4 regions of the Streptomyces sp. LaBMicrA B280 genome follow, and region 2 is predicted to be linked to each of the others. Evidence: riboswitches for the same ligand, from Rfam matches in the RefSeq annotation. Region 2 holds a riboswitch; each other region holds the start of a gene.
The links. A riboswitch is a leader RNA that binds a small molecule or an ion and turns the genes downstream of it on or off. The one in region 2 is predicted to bind cobalamin.
Positions count from the first base shown of each region.

Region 1: it holds a riboswitch for cobalamin, as region 2 does, so the genes downstream of both, ACLF5H_RS01620 (DUF4430 domain-containing protein) here and ACLF5H_RS06350 (cobalamin biosynthesis protein) in region 2, are expected to answer to the same signal.
Region 3: it holds a riboswitch for cobalamin, as region 2 does, so the genes downstream of both, nrdI (class Ib ribonucleoside-diphosphate reductase assembly flavoprotein NrdI) here and ACLF5H_RS06350 (cobalamin biosynthesis protein) in region 2, are expected to answer to the same signal.
Region 4: it holds a riboswitch for cobalamin, as region 2 does, so the genes downstream of both, ACLF5H_RS36165 (ribonucleoside-diphosphate reductase subunit alpha) here and ACLF5H_RS06350 (cobalamin biosynthesis protein) in region 2, are expected to answer to the same signal.

Region 1 covers NZ_JBMJCT010000002.1:66,115-70,519, forward strand. The annotation lists gene ACLF5H_RS01600 (ferredoxin) at 1-20, opposite strand, end outside; gene ACLF5H_RS01605 (FadR/GntR family transcriptional regulator) at 246-968, shown strand; gene ACLF5H_RS01610 (sterol desaturase family protein) at 965-1,798, shown strand; gene ACLF5H_RS01615 (hypothetical protein) at 1,871-2,194, shown strand; cobalamin riboswitch at 2,249-2,384, shown strand; gene ACLF5H_RS01620 (DUF4430 domain-containing protein) at 2,547-3,035, shown strand; gene ACLF5H_RS01625 (cobalamin-binding protein) at 3,048-3,968, opposite strand; gene ACLF5H_RS01630 (hypothetical protein) at 4,043-4,405, opposite strand, start outside.
Region 2 covers NZ_JBMJCT010000006.1:162,733-167,137, forward strand. The annotation lists gene cobN (cobaltochelatase subunit CobN) at 1-105, opposite strand, end outside; gene ACLF5H_RS06345 (cobyric acid synthase) at 102-1,610, opposite strand; gene ACLF5H_RS06350 (cobalamin biosynthesis protein) at 1,607-2,560, opposite strand; cobalamin riboswitch at 2,660-2,802, opposite strand; gene ACLF5H_RS06355 (hypothetical protein) at 2,963-3,190, opposite strand; gene ACLF5H_RS06360 (inorganic phosphate transporter) at 3,222-4,405, opposite strand, start outside.
Region 3 covers NZ_JBMJCT010000002.1:95,874-100,278, reverse strand. The annotation lists gene metE (5-methyltetrahydropteroyltriglutamate--homocysteine S-methyltransferase) at 1-912, shown strand, start outside; gene ACLF5H_RS01745 (hypothetical protein) at 961-1,308, shown strand; cobalamin riboswitch at 1,374-1,595, shown strand; gene nrdI (class Ib ribonucleoside-diphosphate reductase assembly flavoprotein NrdI) at 1,770-2,201, shown strand; gene nrdE (class 1b ribonucleoside-diphosphate reductase subunit alpha) at 2,198-4,333, shown strand; gene nrdF (class 1b ribonucleoside-diphosphate reductase subunit beta) at 4,375-4,405, shown strand, end outside.
Region 4 covers NZ_JBMJCT010000065.1:72,222-76,626, forward strand. The annotation lists gene ACLF5H_RS36155 (DUF3311 domain-containing protein) at 1-47, shown strand, start outside; gene mctP (monocarboxylate uptake permease MctP) at 44-1,672, shown strand; cobalamin riboswitch at 1,799-1,933, shown strand; gene ACLF5H_RS36165 (ribonucleoside-diphosphate reductase subunit alpha) at 2,057-4,405, shown strand, end outside.

The DNA of each region.
Region 1 (4,405 bases), on a different contig from region 2:
AGGTCGACAACGGTCTGCATCGCAACCACTTCCTCCTCCGCCGTACCGCCCCCTCACGTCCAGCATGGGGCGAGACCGGGGCGCTCGCACGGCCACCAGGGCGGCGGCCGGAAGCGGCGCGCCAACGCTCCGGGGACAAGCGCCCCTTGACGGACCCGGACGAACGCCGACATATCCGCGGGCCCGCGCGGAAAGACTGGTCCAACCAGTTGACCACTGTACGAACCGCGTCCACCCTGATCGCCATGACTGAGGGACACATACGGCGCGAGGCGGTCTCCGATCAGCTCTTCGCCGTGTTGCGGGACAGGATTCTCGGCGGGGCGCTGCCGGCGGGCGGCGCGCTCACCGCCGAGCGGGAACTGGCGGCCGAGTTCGGGGTGAACCGGCACGCCGTACGGGAGGCCGTCAAACGCCTCCAGCAGGCCCGGCTGGTCGAGGTCAGCCATGGCGGCCGTACCCAGGTGCTGGACTGGCGGCGCACCGCCGGTCTGGAACTCGCCGTGGGCATCGCCGCCGCCGACAGCGGGCCCACCGTGCAGGACATCGCCCGCGACGCCCTGGAGATGCGGGCCTGCATCGGCGCGGACGCCGCCCGGCTGTGCGCGCTGCGCCGCTCCGCGCGGGCCGCCGCCGAGATCGCCGCGGCCGTCGAGGCGCACGCGCAGGCCGGGCCCGATCTGACCGAGCTGGACGAGACCTACATCGCCTGGTGGCGGCTGATCGTGGAGGGCTCCGGGAACATCGCCTATCTGCTGGCCTTCAACAGCCTGGTCGACGGACTGATCCCGGTCGCCGACGTGCCCGCCGACCTCGGCGCGGGCGAGATCCTCGACGTGGAGGCCCACCGGCGCCTCGCCGGGCACATCACGGCCCGCGAGGCGGGCGCGGCCGAGCTGCTGGCCCGCGAGCTGCTGACCCGCAGCGTGCCCGCCGCCTCCCGCGCCGGGAAGGGGGCCCGCCGATGATCCCCACCGTGGTCTACGCGATCCCGGCGTTCGTGCTGCTGGTCGTGGTGGAGGCGCTGTCGTACCGCTTCCTGCCGGATGACGAGGAGCGCGGGTACGAGCTGCGCGACACCGTCACCAGCATGTCCATGGGCGCGGGCAGCCAGGTCATCGCGGTGCCGTGGAAGGTCGCGACGATCGTGGTCTACGCCGCCGCCTACACCGCCGTTCCCTGGCATCTGCCGCCGTCCTCCGGCTGGACCTGGCTGCTGCTGTTCTTCGGCGACGACCTGGCCTACTACGCCTACCACCGGGCCCATCACCGGGTACGGGTGCTGTGGGCGAGCCATGTGGTGCACCACTCCAGCCTGCGCTACAACCTCTCCACCGCGCTGCGCCAGACCTGGACGCCGATGACCGGCCTGCCGTTCTGGCTGCCGCTGGCGCTGCTCGGCGTGCCGCCGTGGATGATCCTGGTCGAGCAGGCGGTCAGCCTCGTCTACCAGTTCTTCCTGCACACCGAGCGGGTGGACCGGCTGTGGCGCCCGGTGGAGTGGTTCTTCAACACGCCCTCGCACCACCGCGTCCACCACGGCTCCAACCAGGTCTACCTGGACCGCAATTACGGCGGCATCCTCATCGTCTGGGACCGGCTCTTCCGCACCTTCGAGCCGGAGGGGGAGCGGGTGGTGTACGGGCTGACGAAGAACATCGGCACCCACAACCTGGTGCGGGTGGCCTTCCACGAGTACGCGGCCGCCTGGCGCGACGTCCGCGCGGCGGTGCGATGGCGGGACCGGGCCGGGTATGTGTTCGGGCCGCCGGGATGGTCACCGCGCGTCAGCCGATGAGATGATGATCGTCAAGTCGAACCGGAAGCCCGGGGGGTAGAAGTGGCCGGATCGGTCCCGTGCCGTGTCGTCGTGTGCCGTGACTGCTGCTGCGGCAGCCCGAAGGTGACCGGCGTCGACCACGCGGCGCAGACCGCCCGGCTGACGGCGGAGGTGCCCACGCGCGTCTCCGACTGCCTCGACGTGTGCGACCAGGCCAACGTCATCGTCGTGCAGCCCTCCGCCACCGGCCGCGCCGCCGGTGGCCGCCCGGTCTGGCTGGGCCTGGTCAACGACCCGGAGGCGACCGAGGACGTCATCACCTGGGTGCGGTCCGGCGGGCCGGGCGTGGCACCGCTGCCGGAGATCCTCGGGCTGTACGCCTTCGCACCGCCGGGGCGCACGGCGAACCCCTGAGACCCAAGGGTCGGAGAATAAGCCGGAGTTCTGGTTCATCTTCACCAACTGCCCCTAGAATGAACACCGTTCGCACAACAACCGCATAAGTGCGTGACTGGGGGAAGCCGGTGGGAATCCGGCGCTGACCTGCAACCGTGTGCGGCCGTGGGCCGCGAGTCGGGCTGCCCGGCACGCGCTGGAACCGCTTCCCACTGTCATGGTCCGCAGCGCGAAGCCGAGAGCCATGCCCGGAGCACCGGGCCCGGCCCGTCCACCGGTCCGCGCGAGCGGAGGTGCCCGGCGCCGCCCGGGTGCGCCTCGCGCGCCCGGCGACGAGGCCGCGGGCCGCCCGCCCAGGAAGGCTCAGCTCTTGCACGGCACCTTCGCACGCCGCACCCTGATCACCGCGACCGCCCTCGGCATGGCCCTCGTCGCCGCCCCGGCGACCGCCCACGCCCGGAGCGCACCGGGCACGAACGCCCCGGTCGCGGTGACGCTCACCGTCCAGGGGCCGGACGGGATCCTCTTCAAGGGGAGGATCAGAACCCGCGGCCACGACGTCACCACCGCGACCGGCGGCACGCACACCTGCGACGGCACCAACGGCGGCGCCAACCCCTCCGCCGTGCCGACGCCCACCGCTGCCCTCGACGACGCCGCCCACCGTCGGCACTTCACCTGGGACGGCGCCTGGTACGCGTCGTTCGACGACTACTCCGTCGACACCATCAAGAACGTCAGCGGCGGCGCCTCCGCCTACTGGAACATCTCCGTCAACGGCACGCCCACCCCGGTGGGCGGCTGCCAGTTCAAGCTGAACGCCGGGGACGCCGTGGCGTTCACCTGGACCGCGTTCTGATCCCGCCCCTTCTCACCGGCCGGGGAACGGACGCGCCTCGGCCGGTGTGACCGGCTCCCCGGCCCGCACCCCGTGCAGGACATGGGCCAGCACCTCCGCCCCGCGCACCACCCGTGGCCCCGGCCGGTTGTAGTACGACGGCCCGTCCAGTACCCAGACCCGACCCGACCGTACGGCGGGCAGCTCCGCCCAGCCCGGCAGCTTCGTGAGCAACTCGGCCTCGCGCAGGGTGCGTTCGGGCGGGAAGCCGCACGGCAGGACGAGCAGTACGTCGGGCCGTGCGGCGCGCACCGCCGACCAGGGCACCGGCTCGGTGTGCGCGCCGGGCGCGGCGAGGAGCGGTTCGCCCCCGGCGGCCGTGATCTGCTCCGGCACCCAGTGTCCGGCGGGCCACAGCGGGTCCAGCCATTCGATCGCCGCCACCCGGGGCCGGTCCAGACCGGCGACCGCGCCGCGCAACCGGTCCAGCCGGGCCCGCAGTTCGGCCCGGCGGCGCAGCGCGCGCTCGCGCACGTCCAGCAGTTCACCGACGGTGACCAGGCAGTCCAGCACGTCGTCCAGGGTGCGCGGCTCCAGGCTGAGCACCCGGGTGTCCGCGTCGAGCAGCCGCACGGCCCGGCTCACCCGCTCGTACGACACCGCGCACACGGCGCACAGGTCCTGGGTGAGCACCACATCGGGCCGCAGCGCCGCCAGCGCCTCGGTGTCGAGCGTGTACAGCGACGACCCCGAGTGCGCCGACCCGCCGACGGCGGCGGAGATCTCCCGGCTGGTCAGCACGTCCTGGTCCAGCTCCGCCCCGGTCACCACCGGCACCGACGCCACCTCCCGGGGCGGCCAGTCGCATTCGTGGGTACGCCCGACCAGGCTCGCGGAGAGGCCGAGCGCGGCGACGATGTCGGTCGCGGCGGGGAGAAGGGAGACGATCCGCATGCCCTGAGCCTATGCCGGGAGCGCACGCCCGGGGCCGCGGCTGCGCCGCCCGCTCTCCCCGGCTCGGCCCCCCGTCACGCCCCCCAGCGCACCGCGATCGTGTCGCCGACGCCGATGGCCGTCTCACGGGTGGCGGTGGCGAAGGCCGAGCCGTCGACGCTGACCTTCCAGGTGCCGGAGCCGCTGTTCGCCTTGCCGTTGAGGGTGGTGACGGCGCCGGTGCCGGAGGCCGGGGTGATGTCCGTGACACAGCCGGACGGGGTGGCCGCGCTCTTGGCGGCGTCGAGGACGGCGCCCAGCGTGGTCGTGGTGCCGGTCGGCGTGAGCGCCACGGAGCACACCTTCAGGCTGCCCGCCCCGTCGTCCACGCTGAGCGCCAGCTTCGTCGCCGTCCCCGAGGTGAACGAGCCCTGGCCCACCCACTGCGGGGCACCCGG
Region 2 (4,405 bases):
GGCGACGTCGACCCGGGTGGGGTTGCCGATCAGATAACCGGCGCCGCAGGCACGGGCCGCCAGCAGATCCGTGTCGGCGGTCGACAACAACAACACTGTGCTCATGCGGGCGCTCCCGGTGGGATGAAGGGCAGTCCTTGCGGCGCGCCGGACTCGATGAGCCGCCACAGCGCGTCCGTGTCCGCGTGCTGTTCGATCAGATCGCCGAGCCGGTCGAGCTGCTCCTCGCGCAGCGCGGCGAAAGAGGTGTCCGGCGCGGGCACGAAGCGGCGGCCCGCGGCGGCGGCCACCTCGCGCAGGAAGGCCCGCCGGAAGCCGTCCGACTCCAGTGAGCCGTGCCAGTGGGTGCCCCAGGTCTGGCCGACCCGGCAGCCGTCCAGGAAGGCTTCGCCCCCGGTGACCTCGGCGACGCCGTGGTGGATCTCGTACCCCCCGACCGGCTCGCCGAGGGCCCGGCCGGTGGGGCGGGTGAGGGTCTTCTCGCGGGCGAACCGCACCCGTACGGGCAGCAGTCCGAGGCCGGGGACAGCGCCGGCCCGCGACTCCACGTCGTCCTCGATGTGCTCGCCGAGGATCTGGAAGCCGCCGCAGATGCCGAGCACGGGCCGGTGTTCGGCGGCCCTGCGGGCGAGCGCGTCGGCGAGGCCGCGCTCGCGCAGCCACCGGAGCGCCCGGACGGTGCCCCGGGTGCCGGGGACGATCACCAGATCGGCGTCGGCCAGCTCCTCCGGGCGGTCCACGAACCGCACCACGACGCCGGGTTCGGCGGCCAGCGCGTCCACGTCGGTGAAGTTGGACATCAGCGGGATCGCGCACACGGCGACGCGCAGCACGTCGGCGCCGAGCGGGGGAGCGACGGCCGACTCCCGCACCGCGCCCCGCAGGGAGACACGCAGGCCGTCCTCCTCGTCGATCCCGAGCCCGTGCCGGAACGGCAGCACGCCGTACGCCGGCCGCCCGGTGAGGTCCTTGAGCATGTCCAGGCCCGGCTCCAGCAGCGAGACATCGCCGCGGAACTTGTTCACCAGGAATCCGGCGACCAGCTCCTGGTCCTCGGGCGAGAGCAGCGCGAGGGTGCCGAAGAAGGAGGCGAAGACGCCCCCGCGGTCGATGTCGCCGACGACGAGCACGGGCAGCCGGGCGCCGCGCGCGATGCCCATGTTGACGATGTCGGTGCGGCGCAGATTGATCTCGGCGGGGCTGCCCGCGCCCTCGCAGATCACCGCGTCGTACTGGCCGCGCAGCTCGGCCAGGCAGTCGAGGACCGTGCCGAGCAGCCGCTGCCGGCGCCCGCCGTGGTAGCCGCGCGCGCTCATCTCGCCCACCGGCTTGCCCAGCAGCACCACCTGGCTGCTCTGTTCGCCGCCGGGCTTGAGCAGCACGGGGTTCATCAGCGCGGTCGGCTCGATCCGGCACGCCTGGGCCTGCATGGCCTGGGCCCGCCCGATCTCGGCGCCCTCGCGGGTGACGAAGGAGTTGAGGGACATGTTCTGCGCCTTGAACGGCGCGACCTTCACGCCCTGGCGCACCAGCCACCGGCAGATCCCGGCCGTCACGACGCTCTTTCCGGCGTCGGAGGTGGTGCCGGCGACGAGGAGACCACCGTTCACTTCCCGCGTCCTTTCAGTCCGTTGACGAGGAGGCGGGCGCCGAGGGTGGTGCCGAGCGCGAGCAGGCCGACGCGCCGGGAGAGCCGTACGGCCCGCCCGATGTCGGTGACCCGCACGGCCCGTCCGGTGGCGCCGCCCAGCACGGGTCGGTGCTCGACGCGGCCGCCGTAGGAGAGGGTGCCGCCCAGGCGCACGCCGAGGGCTCCCGCGAAGGAGGCCTCCACGGGACCGGCGTTGGGGCTCGGATGGCGGCGGGCGTCGGCGCGCCACGCCCGTACGGCGCCGCGCGGATCGGGTCCGGCCGCGGCGGCGAGGACGGCGGTCAGCCGGGCCCCCGGCCAGCCGGCCACGTCGTCCAGGCGCGCGGACGCCCAGCCGAAGCGGCGGTGCCTGGGGGACTTGTGACCCACCATGGCGTCGAGGGTGTTGACGGCCCGGAAGCCCAGCAGTCCCGGCACTCCGGCGGCCGCGCCCCACACCAGGGCGCCGACGACCGCGTCGGAGGTGTTCTCGGCGACCGACTCGACCACGGCCCGCGCGATCCCGTCGGCGTCCAGCGCCTGCGGGTCCCGGCCGCACAGATGCGGCAGCCGGGCGCGGGCCGCCTCGATGTCCCCGGCGGTCAGGGCGGCGCCGATGGCCTCCGCCTCGCGGGCGAGGGAGGTGCCGCCGACGACGGCCCAGGCGGCCGCGGCGGTCAGGGCGACGGAGGCGGCGGGGGAGGGGCGTACGACACGGGCGGCCAGCGCGCCGAGCGCGACGGCGCCACCGGCGCACACGGTGGTGTGCAGAGCGCCCCAGCCGCGGTGGTCGTGCCACAACGCGCCCTCGACCGCGGCGGCCGCGCGCCCGAACGCGGCGACCGGATGCCCGCGGCGGGGATCGCCGAGGAGGAGGTCGCCGAGAAGTCCGGCGGCGGCGCCGTACGCGTACCTGCGATCGGCGGCCATCGGCTCAGTCGGCCGTGGTCACCGCGACAGTGGTCCTGGTACTGGTCCTTCGGCAGCCGAGCATGGCGATGTGTCCTCACTCAGGGTGTCCGCGCCCTGGTTCGACGTGATCCGGCGGCGAGAGTTCCTGGCTACCCGGGGGTTCTTCCCCGGTGACAGTGGCGGGACCGCGCCGGATTCGCACCGGCTTCCTCTTCTGCTGCCGTAAATGGCGTGGGCAGTCCACCACGCCCCCGGAACGGCCGTCAACTTGCCGTTGACCTGCGGGAGTGTGCAGATTCCCACACCACGAGGGGTGTTGCCGCGCCACGAGGGGCGGCCGGGTACGCGAGAGGCTCCCCTGCCGCGGGTGGCGCAGGGGAGCCTTCGGGAACTGCCGGGCCCCGGGACCGGGGCCCGGGCTCAGGACTTGGAGACGATCAGGAGGATGCCGTACGCCACCGCCGCCGCGCAGGCCGCGAAGCAGACGTAGGCGCCGGTGACGGCGAGCGTGGCGGAGCCGCCCTCGGCCGCGGCCTTCTCGCGCCGGGCGAGGCCGTTGACGCCGAGGGTGAACAGGACCACCAGGCCCACGGTGAACGCGAGGCTGACGCCGAAGACGGAGCCGATGGACGCCCAGTCGATCTTCATGGGGATGCTTCCTTGGTGAACGGGCTCGGGGTCAGACGGTGGCGGCCGGCGGGACCGAGGCGGCGGGGGCCGCTGCCTCGGCGGCCGGAGCCCCCGCGGGGGCCGGGATGGTGGCCGTCAGGTCCTCGGTGATCGCGCCCGTGGGCGGGGGGCTCACCGCGGCGATGGCGGTGGTCACCACGCCGGAGGGCTCCGCGGCCGGGTCGGCGATCACATTGGTGTGGTCGATGACCTCGCGCCGGGACAGCTTGTAGATCCAGGCGCTCGCGGCGACCAGGAAGACGGCGACCGCGGCGGTGCCCCCGTCACCGAGTTCGGTGACGGCCTCGGCGCCCGCGCCGACCAGCGCGGCGGCCGGCAGGGTGAGCACCCAGGCGACGGTCATCCGGGTCGCGGTGGACCAGCGGACCACACCGCCCTTGCGGCCGAGGCCCGAACCCATCACCGCGCCGGAGACGACATGGGTGGTGGAGAGGGAGAAGCCGAGGTGGGAGGAGGCCAGGATGGCGGTCGCGGCGCTGGTCTGCGCGGCGAAGCCCTGACGGGGCTCCAGATCGGTCAGGCCCGTGCCCATGGTGCGGATGATGCGCCAGCCGCCGATGTAGGTGCCGAGCGCGATGGCGAGGCCCGCGGAGAGGATCACCCAGGTGGGAGGGTTGGAGCCGGGGGCGATGGCGCCGCCCGCGATCAGCGCGAGGGTGATGACGCCCATCGTCTTCTGCGCGTCGTTGGTGCCGTGCGCGAGGGAGACCAGCGCGGCGGAGGCGACCTGGCCGACGCGGAAGCCCTTGCGGGTGGCCTCGCCCTCGGTCTTGGTGCCGGCGTTGTAGGAGAGCCGGGTGGCCACCAGGGCGGCGACACCCGCCACGACCGGTGCGGCGACCGCGGGCAGCAGCACCTTGGTGACCAGGACGCCGCCGTGCACGGCGCCGAACCCGGCGGAGGCGACGGCGGCGCCGATCAGACCGCCCATCAGGGCGTGCGAGGAACTGGAGGGCAGGCCCACCAGCCAGGTCAGCAGGTTCCAGAGGATCGCGCCGACCAGAGCGGCGAAGATGACCTCGGGGCGGATTCCGCTCTCATCGACGAGTCCCTTGGAGATCGTGTTGGCGACCTCCACGGAGAGGAAGGCGCCCACCAGGTTGAGGGTGGCGGACATGGCTACCGCGAGCTTCGGCTTCATCGCGCCTGTGGAGATGGTGGTGGCCATCGCGT
Region 3 (4,405 bases), on a different contig from region 2:
GCCGGGTACGAGGAGCGCATCAAGGCCGAGATCCGGGAGGTGATCGGCTTCCAGGAGAAGGCCGGTCTCGACGTCCTGGTGCACGGCGAGGCCGAGCGCAACGACATGGTGCAGTACTTCGCCGAGCAGCTCACCGGCTACCTCGCCACCCAGCACGGCTGGGTCCAGTCGTACGGCACCCGGTATGTGCGGCCGCCGATCCTGGCCGGTGACATCTCCCGCCCCGGGCCGATGACGGTGCGCTGGACGTCGTACGCCCAGTCGCTCACGGACCGCCCGGTCAAGGGCATGCTCACCGGTCCGGTCACCATGCTCGCCTGGTCCTTCGTCCGCGACGACCAGCCGCTCGGGGACACCGCTCGGCAGGTGGCCCTCGCGCTGCGGGACGAGGTCGATGACCTTGAGCTGGCGGGGACTTCGGTGATCCAGGTGGACGAGCCCGCGCTGCGCGAGACGCTGCCGCTGCGCGCCGCCGACCGGCCCGGGTACCTGGACTGGGCGACCGAGGCGTTCCGGCTGAGCACCTGCGGGGTGCGCCCGGACACCCAGATCCACACGCACATGTGCTACGCCGAGTTCGGTGACATCGTGCGGGCCATCGACGATCTCGACGCCGATGTCATCAGCCTGGAGGCGGCCCGCTCCCATATGCAGGTCGCCCGCGAGCTGGCCGACCACGGTTATCCGCGCGAGGCCGGTCCCGGTGTCTACGACATCCACTCCCCGCGCGTGCCGAGCGCCGAGGAGGCGGCCGGTCTGCTGCGCACGGGGCTCGGGGCGATCCCGGCGGAGCGGCTGTGGGTCAACCCGGACTGCGGGCTGAAGACCCGCGGCTGGCCGGAGACCCGTGAGTCCCTGGAGAACCTGGTCACGGCCGCGCGCACGGTCCGCGAGGAGCTGACCGGGTCCTGATCCGCACCCGGCAGCACAGCCACCGCAGGAGCAGGAGGGGGCCCGACGGTGAGACACGAACCGCAGGACGTCGTGGTGGACGGGCGGCCCCTGGTCGCCGTGCCCGCGAAGGATCTGGAGAGCCTGCTCGCGATGCGCCGGCAACTGGGCAGTCAGACGGCCCGGATGCGCGCCCTGCGGGACACGCTCTTCGACACGGTGGAGTTCCTGGAGCAGCTGGCCGAGGTCCTGGCCGGTGAGCGGGAGCCCGCCCCGCACGAGCCGCCCGCGGAACCCGGGGCCGGGCACGCCGAACTGGTCGCGGGCATACGGCGGCGCGCCCGGGACCTCCGCGCCGTCACGGGCGCGGGGCGCGCGGCGAAGGACCGCCGGACCCGCCCCGCCCGACACACTTAGGTATACCTAAGTTCCACCCGCGACACAACATCTGGGGCTGTGCACCCCAGGCGAGTTCTAGATGTAGTGTTGAACGCGCTGGTGGTTCGCCGGGCGCAGTGGTGTCCGGCGAGGCAAGAGGGAACCCGGTGGGAATCCGGGACTGCCCCGCAGCGGTGAGCGGGAACGACCGCCGTCATACGCACTGGACCCGGTGAACGGGGCTGGGAAGCGACGGCCCGTAGGAGTCCTCACGTGGTGAGGGCGCGCCCGCGAGTCCGAAGACCTGCCACCGGCGCGTACGCCGACGGACGGCGTGCGCGCTTCGAGGCCCCGAGGGAGGGCCGCGTGGCCGCCGCAGGGACCCCGGGGTCCGGCGTGTCTTCTCCGCCGACCGCCCCGACGCCCGCCTCGCGTGCCGCCGTGCCCTCCTCCCGGTTCTCGGAGCCGGACGGGAACGAGCGAGAGGAGGCGGCGGACCGATGAGCGGTCTCGTGTATTTCTCCAGCGTCTCGGAGAACACCCGGCGCTTCGTGGAGAAGCTGGGTCTGCCCGCGACGCGCATCCCCCTGCACCCGCGCCGCACCGGCATGCCGCAGGTCACCGAGCCGTATGTGCTGATCACCCCGACGTACGGCGGCGGCGAGCGGGCGGGCGCGGTGCCCCGGCAGGTGATCGGCTTCCTGAACATCGAGGCCAACCGGGCGCTGCTGCGCGGGGTGATCTCGTCGGGCAACACCAACTTCGGCGCCGACTACTGCCTGGCCGGCCGGGTGATCTCGGCGAAGTGCCGGGTCCCGGAGCTGTACCGATTCGAATTGCTGGGCACGGACCGCGATGTCCGTGCCGTACGGGAAGGACTGCGGACGTTTTGGACACGACACTCCTCGACGGCGGGGCGGCCGGCGGCATGAGCACCCGGGAGCCGGTCGGGACGCGCAAGGACCACCACGCGCTGAACGCCATGCTGAACATGTACGACTGCGACGGGCGCATCCAGTTCGACAAGGACCGCGAGGCCGTGCGCCAGTACTTCCTCCAGCACGTCAACCCGAACACGGTGGTGTTCGCGACGCTGAAGGAGAAGATCGGCCATCTGATCGAGAACGACTACTACGAGGAGGCGGTGTTCCGGCGCCACGACTGGGAGTTCACCGAGCGGCTGTACCGGCAGGCGTACGCCCATGAGCACCGGTTCCGCACCTTCCTCGGCGCGTTCAAGTACTACACCTCGTACGCCCTGAAGACCTTCGACGGCTCCCGCTATCTGGAGCGGTACGAGGACCGGGTCGTCGCCACCGCGCTGTATCTCGGCGCCGGTGACGAGGAGTTGGCGTCCCGGCTGGTGGACGAGATGATGACGGGCCGCTTCCAGCCGGCCACCCCGACCTTCCTCAACGCGGGCAAGGCGCAGCGCGGCGAGCTGGTCTCCTGCTTCCTGCTGCGGGTGGAGGACAACCTGGAGTCCATCGGGCGCGGGGTCAACTCCGCGCTCCAGCTGTCGAAGCGGGGCGGCGGCGTGGCGCTGCTGCTGACGAACCTGCGCGAACAGGGCGCGCCGATCAAGCGGATCGAGAACCAGGCGTCCGGTGTCGTCCCGGTGATGAAGCTGCTGGAGGACTCCTTCTCGTACGCCAACCAGCTGGGCGCGCGCCAGGGCGCGGGCGCGGTGTATCTGCACGCCCATCACCCGGACATCATGCGGTTCCTGGACACCAAGCGGGAGAACGCGGACGAGAAGATCCGCATCAAGACCCTCTCGCTCGGTGTGGTCGTCCCCGACATCACCTTCGAACTCGCCAAGCGCGACGCGGACATGCACCTGTTCTCGCCGTACGACGTCGAGCGCGAGTACGGCAGGCCGCTGGCCGATCTGTCCGTCTCCGAGCACTACGACGACCTGGTCGCCAACCCGCGGGTGCGCAAGACCACGATCAGCGCACGGGAGTTCTTCAAGACGATCGCGGAGCTCCAGTTCGAGTCCGGCTATCCGTATCTGCTGTTCGAGGACACGGTGAACCGGGCCAACCCGATCCCCGGCTGGATCAACATGTCCAACCTGTGCTCGGAGATCCTCCAGGTCAACACGCCCAGCACGTACGACGCGGCGCTCGGCTACGAGACGGTCGGCCGGGACATCTCCTGCAATCTGGGCTCGCTCAACATCGCCGCCGCGATGGCCTCCCCCGACCTCGGCGCCACGGTGGAGAGCGCGGTGCGCGGCCTGACGTCCGTCTCCGACCAGTCGGACATCGACGCGGTGCCGTCCGTGGCCCGCGGCAACCGCCTCGGACACGCCATCGGGCTCGGCCAGATGAACCTGCACGGCTACCTCGCCTCCCAGCGGATCCACTACGGCGGCGAGGAGGGCGTCGACTTCACGAACATGTACTTCTACACCGTCGCCTACCACGCCCTGCGCGCCTCGAACCGGATCGCGATCGAACGCGGCACGGCCTTCGACGGGTTCGAGAATTCGGCGTACGCGGACGGCTCGTACTTCGACAAGTACACCGAGCGGGCGTGGGAACCGGCCACCGAGCGGGTGCGCGCCCTGTTCGCCGGGGCCGGGGTGCGCATCCCGACCCGGGACGACTGGCGCGAGCTGCGGCGGTCGGTGCGCGAGCACGGCATCTACAACCAGTACCTCCAGGCCGTACCGCCCACCGGATCGATCAGCTACATCAACGACTCCACCGCCTCCATCCACCCGATCGCCGCCAAGGTGGAGATCCGCAAGGAGGGCAGGCTCGGCCGGGTCTACTACCCGGCGCCGCACATGGACAACGACAACCTGGAGTACTTCCAGGACGCGTACGAGATCGGCCCCGAGAAGATCATCGACACGTACGCCGCGGCCACCCAGCATGTCGACCAGGGGCTGAGCTGCACGCTGTTCTTCCGGGACACCGCCACCACCCGCGATCTGAACAGGGCGCAGATCCACGCCTGGCGCAAGGGCGTCAAGACCCTCTACTACATCCGGCTGCGCCAAGAGGCCCTGGCCGGGACCGAGATCGAGAACTGCCTCTCCTGCACGCTCTGATCCCGCACGTTCCGATCCCGCACGCTCCGAGGAAGCCCACGATGACCACCACCCCCGCGCCCCTGACCGAAC
Region 4 (4,405 bases), on a different contig from region 2:
ACGACCAGCGCTCCCGTCGTGACGCGCAGGGGGGTGCCGCGAAGTGAAGACCGGAGTCAACGGCGTCGCACTGGGCGTCTTCATCTTCTTCTTCCTGGCCGTCACGGTCCTCGGCTTCCTCGCCGCGCGCTGGCGCCGGGCCGAGAACGAGCACACGCTGGACGAATGGGGGCTGGGCGGCCGGTCGTTCGGCACCTGGATCACCTGGTTCCTGCTCGGCGGCGACCTCTACACGGCCTACACCTTCGTGGCCGTACCGGCGGCGATCTACGCGGCGGGCGCGTCCGGCTTCTTCGCGGTGCCGTACACGATCCTGGTCTACCCGCTGATCTTCACCTTCCTGCCGCGGCTGTGGTCGGTCTCGCACCGGCACGGCTACGTCACCACCTCCGACTTCGTGCGCGGCCGGTTCGGCTCGAAGGGCCTTTCGCTCGCGGTCGCGGTGACCGGCATCCTGGCGACGATGCCGTACATCGCGCTCCAGCTCGTCGGCATCCAGGCGGTGCTGGACGTGATGGGCGTCGGCGGCGGCGACCACACCAACGGGTTCGTGAAGGACCTGCCGCTGCTGATCGCGTTCGCGGTGCTGGCGGCGTACACGTACTCCTCGGGTCTGCGGGCGCCCGCGCTGATCGCGTTCGTCAAGGACGGTCTGATCTACCTCGTCATCCTGGTGGCGATCATCTACATCCCGATCAAGCTGGGCGGGTTCGACGACGTCTTCGCCAAGGCGGCGCACGCGTTCAGCCAGGTCAACCCGGCCACCGGCAAGCCGCGCGGGGCGCTCGCACCGGCGCCCGCCGGGCAGTGGACGTACGCCACGCTGGCGCTCGGTTCCGCGCTCGCGCTGTTCATGTACCCGCACTCGATCACCGCGACGCTCTCCTCCAAGAGCCGTAACGTGATCCGGCGCAACACCACCATCCTGCCCCTCTACTCCCTGATGCTGGGCCTGCTGGCGCTGCTGGGCTTCATGGCGATCGCGGCCGGGGTGAAGGTCACCAACGGGCAGCTGGCGATCCCGCAGCTGTTCGAGGACATGTTCCCGGACTGGTTCACCGGTGTGGCGTTCGCGGCGATCGGCATCGGCGCGCTGGTCCCGGCGGCGATCATGTCGATCGCGGCGGCGAACCTGTTCACGCGCAACATCTACAAGGACTTCATCAAGCCGGACGCCACGCCGAAGCAGGAGGCGCAGGTCTCCAAGTTCGTGTCGCTGCTGGTGAAGGTCGGCGCGCTGATCTTCGTCCTGGGCATGGACAAGACGGTCGCCATCAACTTCCAGCTGCTCGGCGGCATCTGGATCCTGCAGACCTTCCCGGCCCTGGTCGGCGGTCTGTTCACCCGCTGGTTCCACCGCTGGGCGCTGCTCGCGGGCTGGGCGGTCGGCATGGTCTACGGCACCCTCGCCGCGTACGGTGTCGCCTCCCCGACCCAGAAGCACTTCGGCGGCTCCGCCGACGACATCCCGGGCATCGGCCAGATCGGCTACATCGGCATGACGGCCTTCGTCCTCAACGTCCTCGTCACGGTCGTCCTGACCGTCGTCCTGAAGGCCGTGAAGGCCCCCGAGGGCGTCGACGAGACCCGTCCCGAGGACTACACGGCGGACGCGGGCGACCCCGGCGTACAGGTCGAGCTGCCGCCCGCCACGGCGGGCAGCACGCACTAGCGAGGCGCCCGGGAAACCCGGGCGGCCAGGGGCGGGCCGTCGGTGCCAAGGGCGTCGGCGGCCCGTTTCGCATACCCCCCGTAGACACAACGTGACACAACATCTGGGGGTGGCATGACGACCCGGCACTAGATGTATGCTCATGGTCGCTGTCGTCGCAGGGGAATCCGGTGCGAATCCGGAACTGTCCCGCAACGGTGTACTTGTGCGTATCCGCGCACGGGGATCAGTCCGAGGACCTGCCGGCAGCGCACCCGGCCCACCGGTTCGGGTGCTCTGAGACGTCCGGGCCTCGCGGAGTGGGCCGGTGGACGCGACGCCCCGTGCGCTCGTGACCGCCCCTGCCCTCCGCCAGGCCCCGTGCCGAGCGAGGGAGAGCCCCACGTGACCATCGCGCCAGCCGAACCGGCTTCAGCCCAGGGCCTGGAGAACGACGGTCCCGGTACCGCGCTGCTGCGGACCCTGACCGAGCTGACCGGGGACCTCCCCGACGCCGATCCGGGCCGGGTCGCCGCCGCCGCGCTGCGCGGCCGCTCCGCCCACGCCGACGAGGCGGAGCTGCGCGAGCTCGCGACCGAGGCCGCGGCCGGACTGATCTCCGAGGACCCCGCGTACTCCCGGCTCGCCGCCCGGCTGCTGACCATCTCCATCCGCGCCGAGGCCGCCTCGCAGGGCGTGACGTCCTTCACCGAGTCGGTCGCCGTCGGTCACCGCGAGGGGCTCATCGCCGACCGGACGGCCGAGTTCACCCGGATCCACGCCGCCCGGCTCGACAACCTGATCGACCGCGCCGCCGACGACCGCTTCGGCTACTTCGGCCTGCGCACCCTGCACAGCCGCTATCTGCTGCGCCACCCGATCACCCGTCAGGTCATCGAGACGCCCCAGCACTTCATGCTGCGCGTCGCCGCCGGCCTGGCCGAGGACGACTCGGCCCGCTCCGTGGACGAGGTCGCCGCGCTCTACCGCCTGATGAGCCGGCTCGACTACCTGCCCTCCTCCCCCACCCTGTTCAACTCCGGCACCCGGCACCCCCAGATGTCGTCCTGCTACCTCCTCGACTCCCCGCTGGACGAGCTGGACTCCATCTACGACCGCTACCACCAGGTCGCCCGGCTCTCCAAGCACGCCGGTGGCATCGGTCTGTCGTACTCCCGTATCCGCGCCCGCGGTTCGCTGATCCGCGGTACGAACGGGCACTCCAACGGCATCGTGCCGTTCCTGAAGACCCTGGACGCCTCGGTGGCCGCGGTGAACCAGGGCGGCCGGCGCAAGGGCGCGGCCGCGGTGTACCTGGAGACCTGGCACTCCGACCTGGAGGAGTTCCTGGAGCTGCGGGACAACACCGGTGAGGACGCCCGCCGTACGCACAATCTGAACCTCGCGCACTGGGTGCCGGACGAGTTCATGCGCCGGGTCAACGCCGACGGCCAGTGGTCGCTGTTCTCCCCGGCGGACGTGCCCGAGCTGGTGGACCTGTACGGCGCGGAGTTCGACGCCGCCTACCGCGAGGCGGAGCGCAAGGGCCTCGCGAAGAAGACCATGCCGGCCCGTGAGCTGTACGGCCGCATGATGCGCACCCTCGCGCAGACCGGCCAGGGCTGGATGACGTTCAAGGACGCCGCCAACCGCACGGCCAACCAGACCGCCGAGCCGGGTCAGGTCATCCACTCCTCCAACCTCTGCACGGAGATCCTGGAGGTCACCAACGACGGCGAGACGGCGGTCTGCAACCTGGGCTCCGTCAACCTCGGCGCCTTCGTGGTCGACGGGGACATCGACTGGGCGCGCCTGGACGAGACCGTCCACACGGCCGTCACCTTCCTCGACCGCGTGGTGGACATCAACTTCTACCCGACCGAGCAGGCCGGCCGCTCCAACGCCAGGTGGCGCCCGGTGGGCCTCGGCGCGATGGGCCTCCAGGACGTCTTCTTCCAGCTGCGGCTGCCCTTCGACTCCCCCGAGGCGAAGGCGCTGTCCACCAAGATCGCCGAGCGGATCATGCTCGCCGCGTACGAGGCGTCCGCCGACCTCGCCGAGCGCAGCGGCCCGCTGCCGGCCTGGGAGCAGACCCGGACCGCGCGCGGTGTGCTGCACCCCGACCACTACGACGTCGAGGAGAGCTGGCCCGAGCGCTGGGCGGCGCTGCGGACCCGGATCGCGAAGGTCGGCCTGCGCAACTCGCTGCTGCTGGCGATCGCGCCGACGGCCACCATCGCCTCCATCGCGGGTGTCTACGAGTGCATCGAGCCGCAGGTGTCCAACCTGTTCAAGCGCGAGACGCTGTCCGGTGAGTTCCTCCAGGTCAACTCGTACCTGGTGCGGGATCTGAAGAACCTGGGCGTGTGGGACGCGCGCACCCGGGAGGCGCTGCGCGAGGCCAACGGCTCGGTGCAGGGCTTCGCGTGGATCCCCGAGGAGGTGCGGGCGCTGTACCGCACGGCGTGGGAGATCCCGCAGCGCGGTCTGATCGACATGGCGGCGGCGCGCACCCCGTTCCTCGACCAGGCGCAGTCCCTGAACCTGTTCCTGGAGACGCCGACGATCGGCAAGCTCTCCTCGATGTACGCGTACGCCTGGAAGTCCGGGCTGAAGACGACGTACTACCTGCGCTCGCGCCCGGCGACCCGGATCGCCCGCGCCGCCCAGGCGCAGAAGACCATCCCCGTCCAGCAGGTCGCCGACCCCGACGCCGTCGCCTGCTCCCTGGAAAACCCCGAGTCCTGCGAGGCC